DNA from 3 places in the Turicibacter sp. H121 genome. Region 3 is predicted to be linked to each of the others. Evidence: riboswitches for the same ligand, from Rfam matches in the RefSeq annotation. Region 3 holds a riboswitch; each other region holds the start of a gene.
What was found. A riboswitch is a leader RNA that binds a small molecule or an ion and turns the genes downstream of it on or off. The one in region 3 is predicted to bind S-adenosylmethionine.
Positions count from the first base shown of each region.

Region 1: linked by a shared signal. The riboswitch ahead of metK (methionine adenosyltransferase) and the one ahead of AT726_RS09365 (methionine ABC transporter ATP-binding protein) in region 3 are both predicted to bind S-adenosylmethionine.
Region 2: linked by a shared signal. The riboswitch ahead of AT726_RS05725 (methionine ABC transporter ATP-binding protein) and the one ahead of AT726_RS09365 (methionine ABC transporter ATP-binding protein) in region 3 are both predicted to bind S-adenosylmethionine.

Region 1 covers NZ_CP013476.1:1,573,452-1,578,204, forward strand. Annotated here, with positions in the region: gene AT726_RS07605 (DNA recombination protein RmuC) at 1-757, shown strand, start outside; SAM riboswitch class I at 831-932, shown strand; gene metK (methionine adenosyltransferase) at 1,403-2,593, shown strand; gene AT726_RS07615 (diacylglycerol/lipid kinase family protein) at 2,740-3,630, shown strand; gene AT726_RS07620 (VanZ family protein) at 3,800-4,429, opposite strand; gene AT726_RS07625 (glucosaminidase domain-containing protein) at 4,591-4,753, shown strand, end outside.
Region 2 covers NZ_CP013476.1:1,173,684-1,178,436, reverse strand. Annotated here, with positions in the region: gene AT726_RS05735 (MetQ/NlpA family ABC transporter substrate-binding protein) at 1-778, opposite strand, end outside; gene AT726_RS05730 (methionine ABC transporter permease) at 886-1,554, opposite strand; gene AT726_RS05725 (methionine ABC transporter ATP-binding protein) at 1,554-2,567, opposite strand; SAM riboswitch class I at 2,691-2,791, opposite strand; gene AT726_RS05720 (manganese efflux pump MntP) at 2,996-3,577, shown strand; gene pflB (formate C-acetyltransferase) at 3,958-4,753, shown strand, end outside.
Region 3 covers NZ_CP013476.1:1,950,578-1,955,330, reverse strand. Annotated here, with positions in the region: gene AT726_RS09380 (M20 family metallopeptidase) at 1-252, opposite strand, end outside; gene AT726_RS09375 (MetQ/NlpA family ABC transporter substrate-binding protein) at 273-1,088, opposite strand; gene AT726_RS09370 (methionine ABC transporter permease) at 1,123-1,803, opposite strand; gene AT726_RS09365 (methionine ABC transporter ATP-binding protein) at 1,787-2,830, opposite strand; SAM riboswitch class I at 2,925-3,026, opposite strand; SAM riboswitch class I at 3,111-3,213, opposite strand; gene AT726_RS09360 (DUF6320 domain-containing protein) at 3,319-3,981, opposite strand; gene AT726_RS09355 (hypothetical protein) at 3,965-4,753, opposite strand, start outside.

The DNA.
Region 1 (4,753 bases), 380 kb from region 3:
GATAGATGAGGCGCAAAAGAAGATTGAAAGTTTATCAACAGATATTGTTTCATTGCAGACGTTGTTAACAGATAAGAAAAGCCGTGGAACATATGGGGAGGTTCAGTTGTATCAAATTTTGGCTTCAGTATTTGGAGAGAAAAATGACCGTTTGTATCAGACTCAATATAAGGTTTCAAATGGAACAATGGTTGATGCGATTTTATTTGCACCAGCCCCATTAGGAAATTTACCGATTGATTCGAAATTCCCATTGGAAAACTATCAGCGAATGATGGATCGTAACTTACCTGATGTAGAACGTAAAATTGCCACCAAGCAGTTTAAACAAGATGTGAAAAAGCATATTGATGATATTGCCATGAAGTATATTACACCGGAGGAAACATCGGATCAGGCGATTTTATTTTTGCCAGCAGAGGCCATTTTTGCAGAGATTAATGCTTACCATATTGATTTAATTGAATATGCTCAACAAAGACGAGTTTGGTTAGTTTCTCCAACAACTTTAATGTCGACTTTAACAACGATTCAAGTCATTATAAATAATCTTGAACGCGATCGTCATGCTTTAGTCATTCAACAAGAGTTAAATAAATTAGGAGATGAATTTAAGCGATATAAGGAACGTTGGGATAAATTAAGTAAACACATTGATACAGTTTCAAAAGATGTCAAAGAGATTCATATTACGACTGAAAAAATTGGAACTCGCTTTGATTCGATTTCAAATGTTGAATTAGATTTTAAAGAATAACCGTTAATAATTGACAAGTTACGAGTTTGTTCTTATAATTAATAATGAAATTAAAAATAAATATAATAATATACTCTTATTAAGAGCGATGGAGGCATAGGGGCCTATGAAGTCGCGGCAACCTCCTTGAATAGGAAGGTGCCGACCCAAGCGAGTTTAACTCGAGCAATAAGAGGGTTTGAATCAGTCATTCAAGTCCGCTTATAGCGGACTTTTTTTGTTAGCCTAAAGGGACAACTTCGGGGTTATCCACTCAAGTGCTAAGGAGTGATGAGCAGTAGTGAATCCGACCAGCCTTTGTGGTTTTACCGCATTAGATGAGCTATATGTAAGCTTATCTCTTTAAACAGAGTAAAAGTTAGATAAACTGTACACCGTAGGTGAAACTATAAGTTGTTCTTTCCATGTTATCCGCTAGTATGCTCATGATCTGAGCGGCCAGCGATAGATTATATGTACTAGTTTGTTAAAGAAAAAAGAATTACTTAGAAAAGGTGGATTATTTTTCTTAAATTGTCCATTATAGGTATGAATGATTGATTTTGTTAATGATTTTTAAATATTAACCGGCCCGAGCTATTATCTCTCGTCAGGAACTTAATAATATAGAGTATTTCTTAGTGTAATTAGAAGGAGGACATTAGTATGTCAGAACGTCGATTATTTACATCAGAATCTGTAACAGAAGGGCATCCAGATAAGATTGCAGATCAAATCTCAGATTCAATTTTAGATGCTATCTTAGCAAAAGATCCTATGGCACGCGTTGCTTGTGAAACGTCTGTGACAACAGGATTAGTCTTAGTATTTGGAGAAATTACTACTTCTTCATATGTTGATATCCAAAAGGTTGTTCGTGAAACAATTCGTGAAATTGGATATAACCGTGCGAAATATGGGTTTGATGCAGATACTTGTGCTGTGTTAACAGCTATTGATGAACAATCTGTAGATATTGCAATGGGGGTTGATCAAGCATTAGAAGCTCGTACAGGAATTATGACTGATGAGCAAATTGAAGCAATTGGTGCAGGGGATCAAGGATTAATGTTTGGTTTTGCCACAAATGAAACTGAAGAATATATGCCTTTACCAATCTCATTAGCACATAAATTATCTCGTCGTTTAACTGAAGTTCGTAAAAATGGAACCTTAGATTACTTACGTCCAGATGGTAAAACACAGGTAACAGTTGAATATGATGAGGCAGGAAAACCAGTTGCAATCGATACTGTTTTACTTTCAACACAACATTCACCAGAAGTAAGTCACGAACAAATCGAAGCAGATATTAAAAAACATGTCTTTGATGCAGTGTTACCACAAAACTTAGTAACAGAAAATACTCGCTACTTAGTTAATCCAACAGGACGCTTTGTCATTGGTGGACCACACGGAGATGCTGGATTAACAGGACGTAAAATTATCGTTGATACATACGGAGGATATGCACGTCATGGTGGTGGAGCATTCTCTGGAAAAGATGCAACTAAAGTAGACCGTTCAGCAGCTTATGCAGCTCGTTATGTTGCTAAAAACTTAGTTGCAGCGGGATATGCTGATAAAATTGAAATTCAATTATCATATGCCATCGGTGTTGCTCAGCCAACATCAATCATGGTTGATACATTTGGAACAGGAAAAGTATCAAATGCCAAGATTGTAGAAGTTATTCGTCAAAACTTCGACTTACGTCCAGCAGGAATCATCCAAATGTTAGATTTACGTAAGCCGATTTATAAACAAACAGCTGCTTACGGACACTTTGGACGTACAGATGTTGATTTACCATGGGAACGTTTAGATAAAGTTGAAGCTTTAAAATCACAATTTTAATAAAATAAAAGCCTGGTTCTAATTTTTGAATCAGGCTTTTATTTGTGTACTTAGAATCTCTACAATCATAAACGACATTTTTTTGACAATAGGTGATATAATATAATGTAAAATTAAAGTTTAAATTTTTGAAAGGAAGTGCCTCTGTGCGTAAGAAGTTATTACTTATTATTAATCCAACTTCAGGACGTGGGATAATAAAGGACTATTTATTACTGATTATTAGCCAATTGAGCTTAGCTGGATATGAGGTGGTCGTGTATCCCACTAAAGCTAAATATGATGCAGTGGAGAAAATGAAAGAGGCTAGAAATTATGATTTAGTCGTTGCAAGTGGAGGCGATGGAACCTTAAATGAAGTCATCACAGGGTTAATCCAAGCAAATGCGAATACACCAATTGCGTACATTCCAACTGGAACGACCAATGATTTTGCTACTACACTTGGAATTCCTAAAAATATCCCTAAAGCGTTAGATTTATGTATTCAAGGGAAACAGATGCCAATTGATATTGGACAGTTTGGTAGTCGATATTTTACTTATGTTGCTGCGTTTGGAGCCTTTACCGATGTGGCTTATGAGACTCCACAACCACGAAAAAATATGTTAGGCGGATTAGCTTACTTAATTGAGGGATTATTAAAGTTACCTACCATTCAATCGTATAAGTGTAAGATTACTCACCGTGATGGTGTGATTGAAGGGGATTATATTTTTGGAATGATTTCTAACTCAGATTCTGTCGCAGGTATAAAAAATGCATTTGGAAATCAGGCTGATCTAAGTGATGGTTTATTTGAAGTGACGTTAATTCGTGCTCCAAAAAATCTGATTGATATTCATCGAATCTTAAATGACTTTTTAAATACTCAATATGATCCAGAATATGTGGTGACATTTAAGACGGATCGTATGACTGTTGAGAGTGAGCAAGATGTTAAGTGGACATTAGATGGTGAAGATGGTGGGATTTTAAAAAGTGTTAATATTAGAAGTTTACAACGACGAGTACAAATTCTATCTTTAAAAATGTAGACATCAGCTATTCTTATAATTAGAAAGAACAGCTGGTGTTAAATGAAATGGATAGCACCTCTATAGTAGATGAAAAAAGTGATTCTATCTCTGATAAAGAATCACTTTAAATTCTATTATGGGGGTATTTTTATATCATTAGAAGGGTTAATATTATTAGTTTGGTTTGTTAATCGTCTAATGTAAAGGGGGTTCGTTCAATAATTGGTTTCTCTTTAGAATATTGCTGTTTTGAGTTATTGTTACTGAGATGTTTATTAATAAATTGGATCAAATTTACAATCACAAAGATAAAAAGACAGAAGGTCATGCCGGTCACTAGGCCTAAAACATCAATTTCAAAATCACTAATCTGTCCTGTTCTTCCCTCGACAAAGAGTTGATGGATTTCATCAGTAAAGGCAAAGAGTGATCCACAATAAAATGTAATTAAGAAGGCTTTATAGAAGTTAAAGGCGTAAGTAAAGACCCCCATTGAAAGTATCCCAAGTATCATATAAATCCCAAAATGTGCCCATTTACGAATGATAAAGCTCCAATTACTATAGGTAGAGAAGATAAAAGGATAAAGTTCTTCTAAGTTTAATTTATAAAGTACTTTAATAACAAATTGATCCCATTGATGTAAAAAGTTATTTAAGAATTCAAATTGACTGAGGAATAAATATAAACTATTTGAGAGGGAGCCAGACTCTCGACCGGTTTGAGCGGATAGGCTATAGATTAACTTCATAAAACAATAGATTGTCATCAGTCCAATCAAGAGAAATAATCCTTTCTTTAAATGTTCTCGTTTCATATCACACCTCCATCATTAAGATTTTAAGTATTATACAATATTTTCCTTTTGATTGCTAGAGCTTTTTTGTATAACGAAGTATGAATCTTATTTTAGGAGACATACTAAGAAATCAGATTTTTAATGAGTTTCATGTAATTTTTTATATAGGAGCTAGAAGGATGAAGAGATTATGTATATTAGTAGTGTGTTTGTTGTGCTTATTATCGGCACAAATAAAGATATTAGCAGATGATGATTTAGGTTCAGGTGATTATCAGGATTTTTCCACGGTAGAGAGTACTTTTGAAAAACTTCGATCTTATAATCCCAGTGGATTAGTTA
Region 2 (4,753 bases), 780 kb from region 3:
TTTCAACAATGAAATCTTGGATTTCTTTAGAACGTAAAACTTCAACTAATGTTTTAATATCATCACGGTTTTCATCTCCGCTATTAACAGCGATGATATTTACATAAGGAGATTCAGATCCTTCCATAGCAATAGAATCAGTCATTGGATTTAATCCACCGTCTAATGCATAGTTTGTGTTAATTAAAACCGCATCTCCTTCATTTTGTTCATAAACAGTAACTAACATACCTGGATCAATATCGGTTTTGAATGTTAAGTTTTTAGGATTTTCAATAATATCTTCTACTGTAGCAACACTAGCATCTACATTAGAATCTAAAGTAATTAATCCTTCTGTTTGTAATAAGGATAACATACGTCCATGATCAGCAACTGAATTACTCATGATAATTGTAGCGCCTTCAGGTAATTCATCTAAAGATTTATAATTTTTAGAGTAAATACCGATTGGCTCGATGTGAATTCCACCTGCATTAACTAGATGTGTTCCATGCTCTTCATTAAATCCCTCTAAGTAAGAGATGTGCTGGAAGTAGTTCGCATCTAATTCTCCTTCATCTAAAGTTGTATTGGGTAAGACATAGTCTTGGAATGTGACAACATCTAATTCAATTCCTTTTTCCTTAAGTAATGGTTTGGCTTGTTCTAAAATCTCTGCATGAGGAACAGCTGTTGCTCCAACTTTTAATGTTGTTTTCTCTTCACCACTATTTCCACATCCAACTAAAGAAATAGCTGCCACTAAACTTAATAAACCTAATGATAATTTTTTCATTTTTAACTTCCTCCTTAAATTTTCATATTCTTTGCTCGTTTTCCCCAACGAGTGATATATAAATCTTAATCAACTGATTAAGGATTTAACTGAATAAATAGTTTTTATTAACGTTTGTCAATTTGTTTAGTGATCATATCTCCGATAAACTGAATCACAAAGACAATTACTAAAATAATGACGGTTGCTACAAAAACAACGTCAAATCGATGACGTTGGAATCCATCTAAGTAAGCTAGATTTCCAAGACCACCTGCACCGATAACACCAGCCATTGCTGTATATCCAACAAGTGAGATCGTTGTAACCGTAATTCCTGAAACTAAAGCAGGTAAGCTTTCAGGAATGAGGACTTTTCGAATAATCGTCCAAAGTGAAGCTCCCATTGCAATGGAAGCTTCTATGACACCTTTATCAATTTCGCGAAGCGCGATTTCAACAAGACGCCCATAGAAAGGAGCGGCTCCTATAATTAAAGCTGGTAGGGCTGCATTCGGCCCAAGGACCGTCCCAACTAAGAATTTTGTAAAGTTTAACAAAAGAATGATTAAAATGACAAATGGAATTGAACGAAAAATGTTAACAAATGCTGATAAAACACGATTAATCCATTTATTTTCTAAGAGTTGATTCGGTGCTGTTAAAAATAAGACTAACCCGATAATTAATCCTAAAATAAAGACGAAGATACCTGCGATAGCAGTCATATATAATGTTTCAAGCGTTGCCGAGAACATTTTATCCCATTTGACATTTGGTAGTAATAATAAAAACATTATGAAATCACCTCAACTTCTACCCCAACTTCTTTTAAATAATTAAGAGCTGGAATGATTTCTAGACCCGTAAGTTGAACATAAAGAGAACCGTAGCCACCCTCTTGAGTTTGTACGACCTTTCCTTGAATAATATTAATGTCCACTTGGTAGTTACGAATAACGTTTGTGATGAAAGGTTGTTCTGCTTTTTCTTTTAGATATTTCAGAAGAACAATTTTTCCTTTAGGGAACTTTTTAATTAGATGTTCGACCGTCTCAATTGAGTCATCTTCACTCGCTACTTGTTTAACGAAACGTTCAGTAACTGGATGCTGAGGATTAGAGAAAACCGTTAAGACATCTCCTTGTTCAACGATACGCCCACTTTCCATAATCGCCACATGATGACAAATTTTTTGAATCACACGCATTTCATGTGTGATTAGAACAATAGTTAAGTTATATTTTTTATTAATTTGAACAAGTAAATCTAAAATTTCATCTGTTGTTTGCGGATCAAGGGCTGAAGTGGCTTCATCACAAAGTAGAACTTTAGGATTGTTAGCCAATGCACGTGCAATCCCAACGCGTTGTTTTTGTCCACCACTCAATTGAGAGGGATAATTGTCTTCTTTTCCACTTAAACCAACTAATTGAATAAGCTCTAAAACTCGTGGCTTGATTTCGTCTTTGTTTACTCCTGCAATCTCAAGTGAGAAGGCGATATTTTCAAATACCGTACGTGACCAGAGTAAATTAAAGTGTTGAAAGACCATTCCAATTTGTTGTCGAGCCAATCGAAGCTCTTTAGAGGAGATTTGAGTTAAATCTTTCCCATCAATGGTAACTGTCCCTTCAGTTGGACGTTCCAGTAAGTTTAACATTCGAATTAGTGTACTTTTTCCAGCCCCACTGTAACCGATAATTCCGAATATTTCCCCTTTTTGGATAGACAAGTTAACTGAATCTACAGCAGTGACACGTCCAGAATTCGTATTAAATATTTTTTTTATTTGATCAAGAACAATCATGAAATTCTCCCCTTTCGTTCTCTTAATCAGATGCTACAATTTTCTTATTTATGAAATAAAAAAACCTTTCTACTTCGATAAGCAGAAAGGTGTATTACATAATTTATATGTAGATCACACTTTCCCTTATCTTTCAGACAATGTCTGCAGGAATTGGCACCGTATCATGACTGATTGGTTGCCGGGCATCATTGGGCCTGTCCCTCCGCCTCTCGTGATAAGAGTTTGTTAAGTTGTATAAAATTGTAAATCTTAATAACTATTATAAATCCTATTTGTGGAAAGTCAATCATTTTTTACCATAAATGAAGCGAAGTTATTAAATCTTATATAAGGATAATACGAGATAGAAAAATTTTAATCATATATTTGTAGTGATTTAGATAAGATGTAAAGATACAAGGAAACTAAAGTTGGGGTGAGAATCGTTGAAAGAATATTTAGTAGTTATCATGATAATGTCAGTTGCATTAGCTATGGATGCATTTGCGGTCGCTATTACATTAGGAATGGATGGATTAGCCCATACAGTGAGAGATCGTCTTAAAGTATCCATTAGTTTTGGCTTTTTTCAAGGTCTGTTATTTGTCATTGGAATTGTTTCATTAAAGTTTGTTAGTGGAGAAATCACGACATATAATCATTTAATCGCTGGTGTGATTTTAATTATATTAGGTGTCAGAATGTTAAAAGAAGCTTTTGAAAGTTCGAAAGAAGAATATATTGAATCTCATGAGATGGGCTTCAATAAAAAAAAGGGTTTATCCTTAAAGTTACTTGCGATGTTTGGGATAGCGACAAGTATTGATGCTTTAGCAGCCGGAATTACTTACGGGTTAATTTACGAGCAATTAATTTTGGCTACTATTCTCATAGCAACTATTGCATTTTTATTTTCCTATATAGGATCAACCTTTGGAAAAACATTAGGGCATATGATAGGAAATAAAGCAAACATCTTTGGAGGAGTTATGATTATTTTACTTGGAGTTAACGCCTTATTTTTTTGATTACAATCAGTAGCAGATACGCTTTATTTTATTAGGAAAGAGATATCTTTTTTTAATATCAAAATTATGATTTTATCTTTATTTTCTATATTATATTGGTAAATTATCCATAAGATTGTAAGCGTAACCCCTTATATTAGAAAAAAATAAAAATATTTAAAAAAAATTAATGTATATAAGTTGATTTTTTCCAGTGTTGGAAATATAATAATAACTGTAAAAGATATATACGTTATAATGTTTAAGGGGAGTTATTAAATATTATGTTCGTATAGTGTAACCCCTTTACAAAGGGAAGAATCTTATTGTAAAATTATGGTAACAATAAGATTTGAAATTTCAGAGAGAGGTTCTTAAGAGAACTATAAGGAGGAACTATCATGGAAGCTTGGCAAGGCTTTAAAGGTACAGAATGGCAAGAAAAAATTGATGTGCGTGACTTTATCAATCAAAACATCACTGTTTATGAAGGGGATGACTCTTTCTTAGCAGGACCAACTGAAGCAACAACAAAATTATGGGACCAAGTAATGGAGTTAACTAAAGCTGAGCGTGAAGCTGGCGGAGTTTTAGACTTAGATACAAAAATCGTATCTACAATTACTTCTCATGAACCAGGATATTTAAATAAAGATTTAGAAAAAATCGTTGGTTTCCAAACTGACAAACCATTCAAACGTTCATTACAACCATTCGGTGGAATTCGTATGGCTGAAAAAGCTGCTGAATCTTATGGATTCCATGTAGATCCAGAAGTATCTCATATCTTCACTGAATACCGTAAAACACATAACCAAGGTGTATTCGATGCTTACACTCCAGAAATTCGTGCAGCTCGTAAATCAGGTGTTATCACAGGATTACCAGATGCTTACGGACGTGGACGTATTATCGGAGACTACCGTCGTGTCGCTTTATACGGGGTAGATCGTTTAATGGCTGAAAAATTAAAAGACCATAACAACACTTCACGTGTCATGGATGAAGAAACTATTCGTTTACGCGAAGAAATTTCTGAACAATATCGTGCTTTAAATGAATTAAAACAAATGGCAGCAAAACATGGTTTCGATATCTCTAAACCAGCAACAACTGCTAAAGAAGCAGTTCAATGGTTATACTTCGGATACTTAGCTGCAATTAAAGAACAAAATGGTGCTGCGATGTCTTTAGGAC
Region 3 (4,753 bases):
ATATTCAGCTAAAATCCCAATAATCGGACCTGGTTTAGAGGATGCTTTACGAGCCACAAATCCTGTTTCATGACCTGCCACATTCACAGTAACATCGAATCCGGCTTGGCGTAATGTCTCACTTAATAACTCACAGGCAAAATATTCTTCGTTTGCACTCTCAGGACGTTCATGAATTTGATGACTAATCTGAATAAAATCTTCTCGACGTTTATTTAAATAATCTTGTACTTTAATAATTTTTTGTTCCATGATAATCTCCCCCTATACTCTTATTCAAAAACTGGAATACTTGCCCCTTTATATTCCTCTTCAATTGCTTTTTTCGTTTCCTCTGTTTGATAAACTTCCACTAATCTTTTTAATGTTGGATTATCTTTATCCTCCGTACGAGCCGCAATAATATTATAATAATTTACAACAGACTCACTTTCTGTATTTTCAATATAGATAGAATCATTTAAAGGTGATAAGTTAGCTTGTACGGCAACTCCATTATTAATAACTGCAATTTCTGCATCAGCTAATGAAAGTGGTAATTGTTGTGCGACTAATTCAACAACTTCAAGATTCTTAGGATTTTCAACAATATCCTTTACAGTTGGTGTAATTCCAACTTCATCCGCTAATTTAATTAAACCCGCATCTTGTAATAATAATAAGGCGCGTCCTCCATTTGATGCATCATTTGGAATTAAAACAGTTGAATCATCTGGTAACTCATTTAAGTCAGAAATTTTTGATGAATAGATTCCCATTGGAGCTAAAACCGTATAGCCAATTGATGTTAAATCTAAATTATGATCGTTAATAAATTGTTCGAAAAACGCAATAGTTTGGAAAGAGTTTGCATCAATTTCGCCATCAGCTAATGCTTGATTCGGTAAATTATAATCACTAAATGTTACAAATTGTAAATCAATCCCTTCATCTGCTAAACGTGATTGAACACTTTTCCAAATCTGATTGACTTCTCCATTAATCCCTAATTTGATGACTTTGTCAGTATCTCCTGATTGTCCACCACACGCTACTAATAAAATTCCTAAACAAATCGTTGTTACAATACTTAATAATTTCTTTTTCATTTCTATCTCTCCCTTTGATTTTTTTCTTTGTTCATTAATGACTGAACTTTCGTTCAAGTACTTCCCCAACACTTTGAACGATTGAAACTAAAATGATAATAATAATGACCGTTACTACCATAATATCTCCCTTATAGTACTGATACCCATAACGAATAGCGAAGTCTCCTAAACCTCCACCACCGACATTTCCAGCAATGGCCGAAAATCCAATTAAGCTAACCGTCGTAATCGTTAGTCCATAAATAATTCCACCTAGCCCTTCTCGAAGTAGGACACGATAAATAATTTCAAATGGCGTTGATCCCATTGCCTTTGCAGCTTCAATCACACCAGGATCCACATTTAATAAGGCTGATTCTACTTGTCTAGCAACAAATGGCGCAGTTCCTACCACTAAAGGAACGATTGCCCCTTTTAATCCAATCGATGTTCCGACAATTGCTCGAGTTAATGGCATAATAAATGCTAATAAAATAATAAATGGAATCGAGCGAAAAACATTAATGAACTTCCCCACTATCAGATTAACTGCTTTTTGTTCTAACAAATGTCCCGGTCTTGTCACGACTAAAACAACTCCAATGGGTAAACCAATTAACACAGCAAACAATCCCGAGATGACCACCATCAATAATGTATCCCATAGCGCTTGAATTAACTCTGGAAAATACGCTACGACATTCGGACAAATTTGATTAAGCAACTGATTCATTCTTTAACACCTCCACCTGAATATCTGAGTTTTCTAAATAGTTAATCGCACTAAAGATTTCTTCTTTGTTACCATGGAAGCTAACAATCAAATGACCAATCGGGGTCTTTTGAATAATCTCAATGCTTCCAAATAAAATACTTGCCTCTACATTAAATTGCTTTGATAACTTCGAAATAAAGGCATGTCCTGTTTGCTGACCAACAAATGAGATTTTAACTAGCTTCTCTAAGTGACTCAGTTCTTCTAGTGGTGCTCTTTCTGCTAATAACTCAAAGATTTTCTCATCTTGGAATAATGAGGACACAAAATCTTTTGTAATCTCTGATTGTGGATTTGAAAAGACACTAACAATATTTCCTTGTTCAATAATACGGCCCTTCTCCATGACCGCAACTTTATGACAAATCTCTTTAACCACTTCCATTTGATGCGTAATTAACACAATCGTTAATCCTAACTCTTTATTAATTTCTTTAAGAAGTTTTAAAATCGACTTTGTCGTCTGTGGATCAAGTGCAGATGTTGCCTCGTCGCATAATAGAACTTGAGGGTCATTAGCCAATGCTCGTGCAATGGCCACACGTTGCTTTTGTCCCCCACTTAATTGGGAAGGATACACATCTGCTTTATCCTCTAGACCCACTAAATTCAAAAGACGTAGTACTTTTTCCTTCTTTTCTTCTTTACTAATTTTTTGACCTTTTAACGGATAAGCAACGTTATCAAAAACAGTTCGTGTCTTTAATAAATTGAAGTGCTGAAAAATCATCCCAATTTTGTGACGAGCTAATCTTAATTCTTTGGGCGATAATTGATTTAGCACTTGACGATTAACAATCACTTCCCCTTCAGTTGGAACTTCTAAAAAATTTAAACATCGAATTAAAGTACTCTTGCCTGCACCACTATATCCAATAATCCCAAAAATTTCACCAGCTTCTACTGTCAAATTAACCTCTTTAACCGCTTCAACAATCTTCCCCTTTAGCGAAAAAGTTTTACTCACATTCTTCAGTTCAATCATATTGACTCTCCTTTCTTGCTGTTTCCAAAATAAAAACGGACTCCTTATGCTGATGAAAGAAGTCCGTTCAAATCTAAATAAATTCTCACTCACTCCCTCATCTTTCAGAATAGCTCTGTCGGATTTAGCACCTTTGTACATTGTACTGGTTGCTGAAGCTTCATCGGGCCTGTCCCTCCACTTCTCTCGATAAGGATTATTATTCAATTAAAAAAACTAAGGATTCCTTCTGAGAAATCAGAAGAACACCTTAGTTTAAAATCAGCATACTAACCTGTTCTCCTCATCTTTCAGAATAGCTCTGTCGGATTTAGCACCACTGTACATCTGTACTGGTTGCTGAAGCTTCATCGGGCCTGTCCCTCCACTTCTCTTTATAAGGAATCACGATTCAATTGGAATTATTTAACTTATGGATACTATAACATCTATTTTTCTATTTGTAAATCTTTTCTTACATAATTTGTATTTTTTATGAAAAATATTAATTAATAATGAAATTTTTTCTTCAACTCATGAATCATCTGACGATCCGCAAAGAAGAATAAACCGACACAAGTAATGATCGTATAATAACTTCCAATAATAGCAATTTGACGGAAGATAATGACTTGGAAATAAATCATCGCTAAAATCACAATTCCCATCAATCCAAACATTAATTGATAAATAACTAAATCCGTAAATCGCTTTGGATTAAGAAGAATCATGACAGTAATTATAGTTGTTCCAGCCATTAACCCCAGCGGGAAAATAATCTCTAAAGACCACCCACTATATCCCAAAAAATAATCAATAATGATTGATAAAGCCGATATTCCAATAACCTGTGTTAAAATATTTGGACCAATATTTCTTTTCACACGTGATCCTAAAATAGCACTAATAGTTAAGTAAAGTGTTGCAGCTGTAATAATGAATACCCAATTCCATTGAAAATCTTGAAAAATCCCACTGATAAATGAGAAGGAGATAATCATCATGGCTAAAAAAATAATGGATTTTCGAATAGAAAAACGGCGTTTTTTTGCAAATTGCTCTGGATAATCTCGTTCAATTTCAAATTCAACCGACTCCAGTAATTGCCCACAAAGTGGACAGTTATTCAATTGATTTTGTACTTTCATCTGACATTTAGAACAATATTTCATGATTAAATTCCTCATTACAAGAGATTGTTATATCAATCCCGTATTTTTTTAAAAATCTGAAAAAGTATCTTTGAATATCTGTTTCCTCTAAAGAGGAAGTAAATGTTAAAACAAATTGATCATTACAAGAAATAACACCACAACGAATCGGTTGATGAGGGGTCACAGGAATCATCATTCGCATTTCCTCAACATATGGAGCTAATGATTCAGGTAACACGACACGCCCTAAATTTGATAACGTTGTTGTAACCCCTTTGTCCGCTTCATGGTAAATATGACGCATGACCATGTTCTTAATTCCTAGTGGTACGAAACGAATCATCATGTTTTTTTGAGCACTGACATTATCATTAATTTTTTGATTCACAACTTCTGGCTTTTTACCCTCATTCAATTGGTTTGAAACGTCTTTTAATAAGTCATCAAAGCTTAAGTTAGGACCTGGCGTAACCGTCACATTAACATTTGAAAAAAAATTTCTTAACGTATGTGAACCAAATCGCCCTCTTAAATCAATAGGAACCGTGACAATAATAGGATGAAAATCCTGATTAAATTTATAATTTTGTTCATAGATCGCATAAATCAAAATTGAACATAGCAAGCTGGATACGGTCACTTCATATTGCTTTGCGATACGAACGACCTGTTTAGCAGACATAATCCCATGAATGACCTTTAATTCTTGAGGACGTTTTTTAATACCTGTTATTTTATATGCTACAGTTGTTTTCGGTATGACTTTTGATTGAGCTTCACTTTTTACCTT